Regions from separate parts of the Rhizobium sp. SRDI943 genome, predicted to be linked through region 4. Evidence: riboswitches for the same ligand, from Rfam matches in the RefSeq annotation. Region 4 holds a riboswitch; each other region holds the start of a gene.
What was found. Region 4 has a riboswitch for cobalamin ahead of nrdH (glutaredoxin-like protein NrdH). Riboswitches for the same ligand answer to the same signal wherever they lie in the genome.

Region 1 (2,142 bases), 1.6 Mb from region 4:
TCAGCACGGGATGAGCGACGGCGAAATCCCGATGACAGGTGAAATCGATGCGCTGCCGGGAGCCACCATAATCGTCACTTGACCATAACTGAATTGGATGATTTTCTATTTCAGAAACAACAATTTTGGATGATTGATATGACGATGCTCGATGTGGATGCGGTCCGGGCGTTCGTGACTATTGCCGAGCTGCAGAGCTTCACCCGCGCCGCTGAGGCGTTAGGCAGCACCCAGGCCGCAATTAGCGTCAAGTTGAAGCGGTTGGAGGAGCGGCTCGGCCACAGGCTGATCGAGCGGACCCCGCGTTTGGTGCGCCTGTCGGCGCAGGGCGCGGTCTTTCTTCAATCCGCGCGGGATTTCATCGGCGCTCATGATCGTGCGGTCGCAGCTCTTTCCTCGACAAGCCGGCACTTCACGCTCGGCATAGCCGCGCATGTGGCGGGGCCGGAGGTTCCGACGATTCTGGCGCGTCTCAGCGCTCACGATCCAGGGCTGACGATCGAGGTGCGGCTCGACAATTCTCGAGTGTTGCTCGATGCATTCGATCGCGGTGAGCTGGATGCGGCGATCATTCGCCGGGAGGAGGACCGGCGTGACGGCGAGGTGCTGGGGCCGGAGCATTTCGGGTGGTTCGCGGCACCGCAGTTCGAGTATCGCCGCGGCGAGCCGCTGCGTCTTGCTGCGCTGTCACCGTCCTGTGGCGTCCACAACATCGCCACCCACGCGCTCGATGGTGCAGGAATCGCGTGGAACGAGGTTTTCCTCGGCGGGGGCTCGCTGGTGATGACGGCGGCGGTGTCGGCTGGACTTGCGGTCGCGGCATTCTCCCACCGTCTTGCGCCGGTGGGCTCGATTGAAGTGAGTCAGCGCTTCAGCCTGCCGCCGCTGCCCTCGTCGGAGATTGTCCTGCATTCGACACTAACGGATGCAAGATCGCGCTCGGCGCTCAGAACGCTGGCTGCGGCGTTCAGGGAACATCGCGCCGCTGCCAAACCGAACGCGGCTTCAACGCCACATCGGGTCCAGCTTGCCGCCGCGCCGGTTTCCTGAAATAGATGCGCCGTCAGGTGCCCGCCGGTAAGGCGGGAGAATCGGGAATCCGGTGCAAGACCGGAACGTGCCCAACGCTGTAAGGCCGACGCCTGCCGCTTCATCACGCCACTGGCTTTTCGCCGGGAAGGCTGCGGCAGACGGATGACGCCGAGTCAGAAGACCGGCCTGGCAAGATAGACCGATCCGCGCGGACGGCGGGGCGGTCGCGTTGTTTGGGATTTGACGATGCGACCCTTTGATGAGGATGCCCTTTCGGCGGCATCCGGTTTTTCCTTGATCGAACGCGAGGCCGTCTATCACGCGATCATGACGCGGCGTGACGTTCGCAGTCAGTTCCTCCCCGACCCTTTGCCCGACGATGTCGTGAAGCGGTTGCTGACGGCAGCGCATCACGCGCCGTCGGTTGGTTTCATGCAGCCGTGGAATTTCATTCTGGTGAAAAGCCCAACTGTGCGGGCGCGCGTCCGGGACGCCTTTGCGAGCGCCAACGAGGAGGCGGCGCAGATGTTTGCCGGCGAGCGGCGGCAGGCCTACCGCGCCCTCAAGCTCGAAGGCATCGTGGAGGCGCCGCTCGGCATATGCGTGACCTGCGATCCCACGCGTAGTGGCAGCGTGGTGCTGGGGCGCACCCACAATCCGAAGATGGATTCATATTCGACCGTCTGCGCCATCCAGAATCTCTGGCTGGCGGCGCGGGCGGAAGGGGTCGGCATCGGTTGGGTCAGCATTTTTCGCGAAGGCGATCTAAAGAGCATTCTCGGCATACCCGAGCATATCGAGGTGGTCGCCTGGCTCTGTGCCGGTTTCGTCGACCGGCTCTATGACGAGCCGGAACTCTCCGTCAAAGGCTGGCGGCAGCGGCTACCGCTCGAGGAACTCGTCTTTCATGATGGATGGGGACTGAACGCCTAGGGCAGTGCGGTGGAGCATCGCCTCAATCGCACAGTCACGCCATTGACAGTCAAGGTGAGCAAACCGGTATCGCCGACGCCGTGCGAGGCCGAGATGTCTTTATTCCTGACCGTCATATCGATACGCTGAAGGCGAAGTCCCGGAATTGGATATTCGGCTATCGGCGGCTCAATCGGA
Region 2 (2,142 bases), 1.5 Mb from region 4:
GCCGATCCAATTTCATAAGCATGGCTAGACAACTAGGCGGGGAGAGGCCCGGTCAAGGGCGGAGATGGTCGGGCACTCCGCTTGCGACGCAATTGCGGCGAAAAGCCGGCGCGCGGGATAAATATTTATGACGTAAGTCTCTGATAAAAGACGATATTTTAGGTAGAGTAAGTCGTGTTGGCGTGGCAACGCCTCGTAGCCGGTGATCGAGCGGCCGCCAAGGCCGGTTGACTTCACCCCTGCGCTTGCCTAACCATCCCGATAACGGATGGTCGACTGACCATCCTGACATAACGGATGGTTCCGGATCGGTGTTACGCCCTTCCGGATGAAAAGGGAATGTGACGGGGCGGACCCAAGCCGGGCGCCTTCATCACAGCCGACCCCGCGACTGTAGAGCGGTCAGGGTCTTCCATCCGGCATCAAGCCCTTCCGGCTCGGAGCCTGCAATCGTGCGGGCGGGCGGGATGGGCGACATGCCGGGAAAGCCACTGGATATGCATGGTGATCAACCGGGGTCGGACGCCTCTCAAGTCTACGAATCGTCCACCTTTTCACTGATGCAGCCGGGAAGGCGAGGATGATCCGCTGGCACGATCAGGGCGACCGGTTTCCGGTCTGCCCCGATCGCGGCCGATAACCGCGAGCCAGGAGACCTGCCATGCGTGCCGGGCGAGAAGCCCACACCTGGGCACTATGCCCGTTGCCAGCACGGAGGTTGTCTTGGCTGAACGATTGAATTCGGCGCGGCCTGGTGCAGCGCGCGCGACGCCTCCAAGCAGTGCTGCAAGAGGTGTGCTTTCGGCCGTTTATGTCGAATGCTGGATCCCCCCCTCTGTCCTGCCGGACATCTCCCCCACAAGGAGGGAGATCGGCAAGCAGCACGACCGTCGTCCCACATCAATTGTTTGGAGAAAAGCTCTCGGCGATTCAATCTCTCCCCTTGTGGGGGAGATGTCCGGCAGGACAGAGGGGGGTGTCACACCCTCAGTAGCCGAGAAAGGTGCACTCGGAACAAGCCACGGCTACGCACTCTCCCTGAGAGGCGTTTGAGCATGACTGCCACCTTCATCCTCGGCGGCGCACGTTCCGGCAAATCCCGCTTCGCCGAAGACCTCGTGACGGCAAGTGGCCTCGATCGCCACTACCTTGCCACCGGCCGTGCCTGGGACGAGGAGATGCAGGCGCGCATCACGCAACACAAGGCCGATCGCGGTCCGTCCTGGACGACGCATGAAGAGCCGCTCGACCTCGTCGGCAAGCTCGCCGCCATCGATGGCGAAGGGCGCATCGTGTTGATCGATTGCCTGACGCTCTGGGTCACCAATCTGATGATGGAGGAGCGGAACATGGCGGCGGAATTTGCCGCACTTGCCGATTTTCTGCTCGGCGCGAAGGCGCGGCTCGTTTTCGTTTCCAACGAGGTCGGTCTCGGCATCGTGCCCGACAATCGCATGGCGCGGGATTTTCGCGATCATGCCGGCCGCTTGCACCAATCGATCGCGGCGAAGGCCGCCGAAGTTTATTTCATCGCGGCAGGTCTGTCGCTGAAAATGAAGGGTTAAGTCCATGAACCAGCAGAAGATTCCCGCAACCGTCATCACCGGCTTTCTCGGCGCCGGCAAGACCACGATGATCCGCAACCTGCTCACCAATGCCGGCGGTAAGAAGATTGCGTTGATCATCAACGAATTCGGCGATCTCGGCGTCGACGGCGACGTGCTGAAGGGCTGCGGTGCGGAGAATTGCACCGAGGACGACATCATCGAGCTGACCAACGGCTGCATCTGCTGCACCGTTGCGGACGATTTCATTCCGACGATGACCAAGCTGCTCGAGCGCGAACAGCGGCCCGACCATATCGTCATCGAGACTTCTGGCCTTGCCCTGCCGCAGCCGCTGGTCGCCGCCTTCAACTGGCCCGACATTCGTACCCAGGTGACCGTCGACGGTGTGATCACGGTGGTCGACAGCGCCGCTGTTGCCGCCGGCCGCTTCGCCGACGACCATGATGCCGTCGATGCGCGCCGCGCCGAGGATGAATCGCTCGATCACGAAAGCCCGATCGAGGAGCTGTTCGAGGATCAACTGACCTGTGCCGACCTCATCGTGCTCAACAAGACCGACCTGATCGATGCTGCA
Region 3 (2,142 bases), 350 kb from region 4:
CTTCTCCATCTCCACCTTCGCGGAAATATCACGAAAGTCTGAAATGTTTGTTGAAACCAGAAGGCGAATTATCAGAGGCGGCAGCCTGTTGCTGTGCCGCAGAGAGACCCGACGGGGCCTGTGGGGAACTAGGGCGTCGTTATCAGCGCGATCGCCTTCGTGGTTCGGGAGACCGGCTGATGCGGGAAAAGAACGAAGGCGAGCGTGCTAATGCATCGCTCGCCCTTTCTCGTGCTTCAGGCGGTGACGATCAGCAGCGGAACGCTGAAGATGAGACCGACCAGAACCGTGACTGTGGCGACACGCATAAAACGCAGGCGTCGCGTGCGCTCGCCACTCCAATCATATGTCATTCTTCCATCTCCTTGGGACAAGGAAGTAGTCCCCGCAAAGCCGGGTTCAACATAGATGACGCGATTTGCTTGTGCAAAGCTGGATAAGATCAGCAGTCTCTAATGCTGGAAGCGCAGAGACCAGCGCTGTCCGTTGCTGGTCATGCGGATGACGGAAAGCGGCTCGACGTCGCTCAGCCAGAAGGAGGAGAGCGGCGCCTGCAGTACATGCACGATCGCTGCCCGGATGACGGCCGCGTGGCTAACGGCGATCACATGGCCGCCGAGGCTCGATTGCTCATCCATCCAGCCGGCGATGCGCGTGCGCAGATCAACAAGGCTCTCGCCGCCATGCGGGGCCGCTTCCGGATCGCTCATCCACCCCACGAGGTTCTCCGGCTCTTCGGTCCCGATGGCCGCGATCGACCTGCCGGCCCAGCGGCCATGGTCGCAGTCGCAAAGCGCCTGATCTATTTGGGCTTCGAGGCGGAGCGCATCGGCAGTCTGACGGGCGCGCAAGGCGGGGCTCGTGACAATAAGGTCGGCGCGGGGCAGAGCGATCATCCTGCCGGCCTCCTCCACTGCCTTGTCCTCCAGCGGTTCGTCGAGCGGGAACAGGGCCTTGCGGCTTGCCGCCGTCGCGCCATGGCAGATCCAGGTGAGGCGCGTGTTCACAGCCGTTCTTGCCTCCCGGAATGCGGCGACAGCGTCCTTCGCCGGCTTGTGAAGTTTCGTTGACAGTCTCTTCGGCGTGCAGATATAACCGTGCTGTTGCGGGTTTGGAAGCCGGTGTAAGTCCGGCGCGGTCGCGCCACTGTGACCAGCGTGTCGAAAGCTCTTCGCGCTGGAAGTCAGACCCTACTGCACGAGCACTCTTTCGACTGAACGCGTCATTCCCGGAGGAATACATGTCTGACACCACTTTCGCGCCCGTAGCAGTACCGGCGCCGATCCCTGTAGGAGAGATCCTGCCCTGGGCGATCTTCGGCGGCCTGCTGATGCTCATCGTCCTCTATTTCGTCGGCACCGAGGAAGGCGCGATGGCGCTGTTCAACGGCATGTATGTGCACGAATTCGTGCATGACGGCCGCCATCTCCTCGGCTTTCCCTGCCACTAAAGCGCTTCGCGATCGGAGTTCCTGACATGGTTGGAAACCTTCTGCTTCGCGGCATGCTCGCGGGCCTGATTGCCGGCATCCTCGTTTTCGCTTTCGCCCATATTTTCGGCGAGCCGCTGGTCGATGCGGCGATCGCTTTCGAGGAGGCAAGTGCCCAAGCAGCCGGCGAGGCTGCCGAACCCGAAATCGTCAGCCGCGCCACACAGGCCGGTCTTGGCCTTTTCACCGGCGTCATGGCCTACAGCGTCGCCGTCGGTGGGCTCTTCGCGCTCGCTTTCGCTTTCGTGCAAGGCCGCTTCAGCAGCCTTTCGCCGCGCGGTACCTCGGCCGTCATCGCCATCGCCGCCTTCGTGGCGGTCGTGCTTGTTCCCAGCATCAAATATCCCGCCACTCCGCCGGCGGTCGGCAATCCCGACACGATCGGCGTCAGGACCGAACTGTTCTTCCTGATGATCGTCGTTTCGCTTGCCGCGCTCATTGCCGCGGTGGCGCTGTCACGTCGTCTCTCCGGGCGCTTCGGTCCCTGGAACGGCGCGACTATCGCCGGCGTTGCCTATCTCGTCTTCATCGGCCTCGTGCTCTCTCTGCTGCCGCCGATCAACGAGGTGCCGGAGAACTTCTCGGCGATGGTGCTCTGGCGTTTCCGCACCACTTCGCTCGGAATGCATGTGATCCTCTGGGCAACGCTCGGC
Region 4 (2,142 bases):
CGGCGCGCCTGCCTCGCGGATATTCGTCAGCGACAGCGCCACGCCGCCGCCGCGCTTCGACAATTGCAGCGCCGAATTGATCGACCGGCCGATCGATTCCATATTGTCCTCGACGCGCAGCAGGAAGCAGGAAACCAGTTCGCCGCGCTGCTTCTTACCGGCATTGAGGAAGGTCGGCGTCGCCGGCTGGAAGCGGCCGGAAATGATCTCGTCGACCATGTCGCGGGCAAGGCTCTCGTCGCCGCGCGCCAAGGCCAGGGCCACCATGCAGATGCGGTCCTCATAGCGCTCGAGATAGCGCTTTCCGTCGAAGGTCTTCAGCGTATAGCTGGTGTAATATTTGAAGGCGCCGAGGAAGGTCGGGAAACGGAACTTCTTGGCATAGGCCTGGTCGAACAGATCCCGCACGAAATTGAAGGAATACTGGTCGAGAACCTCCTGCTCGTAATAGCCCTCGGTCACGAGGTAATCGAGCTTTTCCCGGAGATTGTGAAAGAACACCGTGTTCTGGTTCACATGCTGCAGGAAATACTGCTTGGCCGCCATTCGATCCTTGTCGAGCTGGATCCGCCCCTGATCGTCATAGAGGTTCAGCATCGCATTCAGCGCGTGGTAGTCGAGCGTTTCCGCTGCTTTCAAAGGGCGTTCGAGAATTCCCGTGTCCAAAACCGTTCCATTCCGTGTTTGACGTTGGCGACATCCGCTTCTGTGCCCAGCAGTTCGAACCTGTAGAGGTAAGGCACCTGGCACTTCTTTGAGATCACGTCGCCGGCGAGCCCGTATGTTTCGCCGAAATTGCTGTTGCCCGCGGCAATCACGCCGCGGATGTGTCCTCGGTTTTCCGTATCGTTGAGGAAACGGATCACCTGCTTGGGAACGGCGCCCTTGCCGCCGTCGCCGCTATAGGTCGGCACGATCAGCACGAAGGGTTCGCGGATATGGAACGCGTCTGCGCCATTTGGCGGAATGCGCGCCGCGCGCAGTCCGAGCTTGGCGACGAACCGATGGGTGTTCTCGGACCGGCTGGAATAATAGACGATCAGAGCCATCGCCTTTCCTCAGGAAAGTGCGCTGATCATGTCGGGACGGAAGCCGGCCCAATGCTGCTCGCCGGCGATGACGACGGGCGCCTGCATGTAGCCGAGGCTGCGGACCCGATCGAGCGCTTCGGCATTCTGCGAAATATCGACGATGTCATAATCGACGCCCAACCGGTCGAGGGCGCGGTAGGTGGCAGTGCATTGGACGCAGGCAGGCTTGCTGTAGACGGTGATGGTCATGATATTCCTCGTGACGACGCGATTGGGACGCAGGACATCGATCGGAAATCTCGCGATATCCGTCGAAAACACTCTGTATTTTGCAGCGATGCGGCTCGTTCAGCCGCTGGGCGTGATCCGCCCTCTACCTCTAGCGGGTGGCGGCCTGAACTGAGATACTGACATGACTTCACCCCGAAGTGGCTCAATGCGAAGGTTTCGGGGGCGGAGGCTCGGGCCTGCGAAACGCGATGCGGAGATTCCCCGCAGCCATGCAACGCGACCTTCCGGACACCCCGCCCGTGGACGTTTCGTTCGAGGCAGGTCTCCTGGCTCACGGGTCAAAGCACCCTGCCCCAGCCTTCCCGGAGCATCATGCTCCAGTGACCTGAAATCGGACAGTTGCTCGCCGCTTACAGTTGCGGGGGCAGCTCCGGCATTGCCGCGCCATGATGGCGAAACGCACCGTATTCCCGTCTTAGCCGCCGATCCTCACGAATCGACGGAACCTCGAACACTAGATATGGTACGCGAATCGCTGATGACGTCAACAAGTTGTTGTGGCAGCGCAGCAATGGCGGCAGCGAATCGCCGTGACTGTGTATGATGTGGATAACGAAGCGTTAACGGAAAAGCGCTGTGGAGAACCCGTCAGAAAAGAGCCGGCAGAAGCCGGCTCCCCGAAACGACATTCATATTTTTATTCGAAGCAGCCTGAGCGCGTTGATCGTCACCAGCACGGTGGCGCCGGTATCGGCGAGGATCGCTGGCCAGAGCCCGGTAATGCCGGCGATCGTCGTCACCAGAAACACCGCCTTTAGCCCGAGTGCGATGGTGATATTCTGCAGGATGTTGCGCATCGTGCGTTTGGAAAGTTCGATCA

Region 1: it holds a riboswitch for cobalamin, as region 4 does, so the genes downstream of both, bluB (5,6-dimethylbenzimidazole synthase) here and nrdH (glutaredoxin-like protein NrdH) in region 4, are expected to answer to the same signal.
Region 2: it holds a riboswitch for cobalamin, as region 4 does, so the genes downstream of both, cobU (bifunctional adenosylcobinamide kinase/adenosylcobinamide-phosphate guanylyltransferase) here and nrdH (glutaredoxin-like protein NrdH) in region 4, are expected to answer to the same signal.
Region 3: it holds a riboswitch for cobalamin, as region 4 does, so the genes downstream of both, AC245Y_RS17980 (CbtB domain-containing protein) here and nrdH (glutaredoxin-like protein NrdH) in region 4, are expected to answer to the same signal.

What each region holds. Positions count from the first base shown of each region.
Region 1 covers NZ_CM172787.1:2,246,193-2,248,334, reverse strand. Annotated here, with positions in the region: gene AC245Y_RS11645 (LysR family transcriptional regulator) at 139-1,050, shown strand; cobalamin riboswitch at 1,049-1,236, shown strand; gene bluB (5,6-dimethylbenzimidazole synthase) at 1,279-1,965, shown strand.
Region 2 covers NZ_CM172787.1:2,410,182-2,412,323, reverse strand. Annotated here, with positions in the region: gene AC245Y_RS12465 (chloride channel protein) at 1-22, opposite strand, end outside; cobalamin riboswitch at 282-678, shown strand; gene cobU (bifunctional adenosylcobinamide kinase/adenosylcobinamide-phosphate guanylyltransferase) at 1,056-1,565, shown strand; gene cobW (cobalamin biosynthesis protein CobW) at 1,570-2,142, shown strand, end outside.
Region 3 covers NZ_CM172787.1:3,529,805-3,531,946, reverse strand. Annotated here, with positions in the region: gene AC245Y_RS17985 (histidine phosphatase family protein) at 453-1,007, opposite strand; adenosylcobalamin (AdoCbl) riboswitch at 1,085-1,227, shown strand; gene AC245Y_RS17980 (CbtB domain-containing protein) at 1,241-1,450, shown strand; gene AC245Y_RS17975 (CbtA family protein) at 1,477-2,142, shown strand, end outside.
Region 4 covers NZ_CM172787.1:3,883,787-3,885,928, forward strand. Annotated here, with positions in the region: gene nrdE (class 1b ribonucleoside-diphosphate reductase subunit alpha) at 1-597, opposite strand, end outside; gene nrdI (class Ib ribonucleoside-diphosphate reductase assembly flavoprotein NrdI) at 636-1,049, opposite strand; gene nrdH (glutaredoxin-like protein NrdH) at 1,059-1,280, opposite strand; cobalamin riboswitch at 1,562-1,787, opposite strand; gene AC245Y_RS19620 (heavy metal translocating P-type ATPase) at 1,952-2,142, opposite strand, start outside.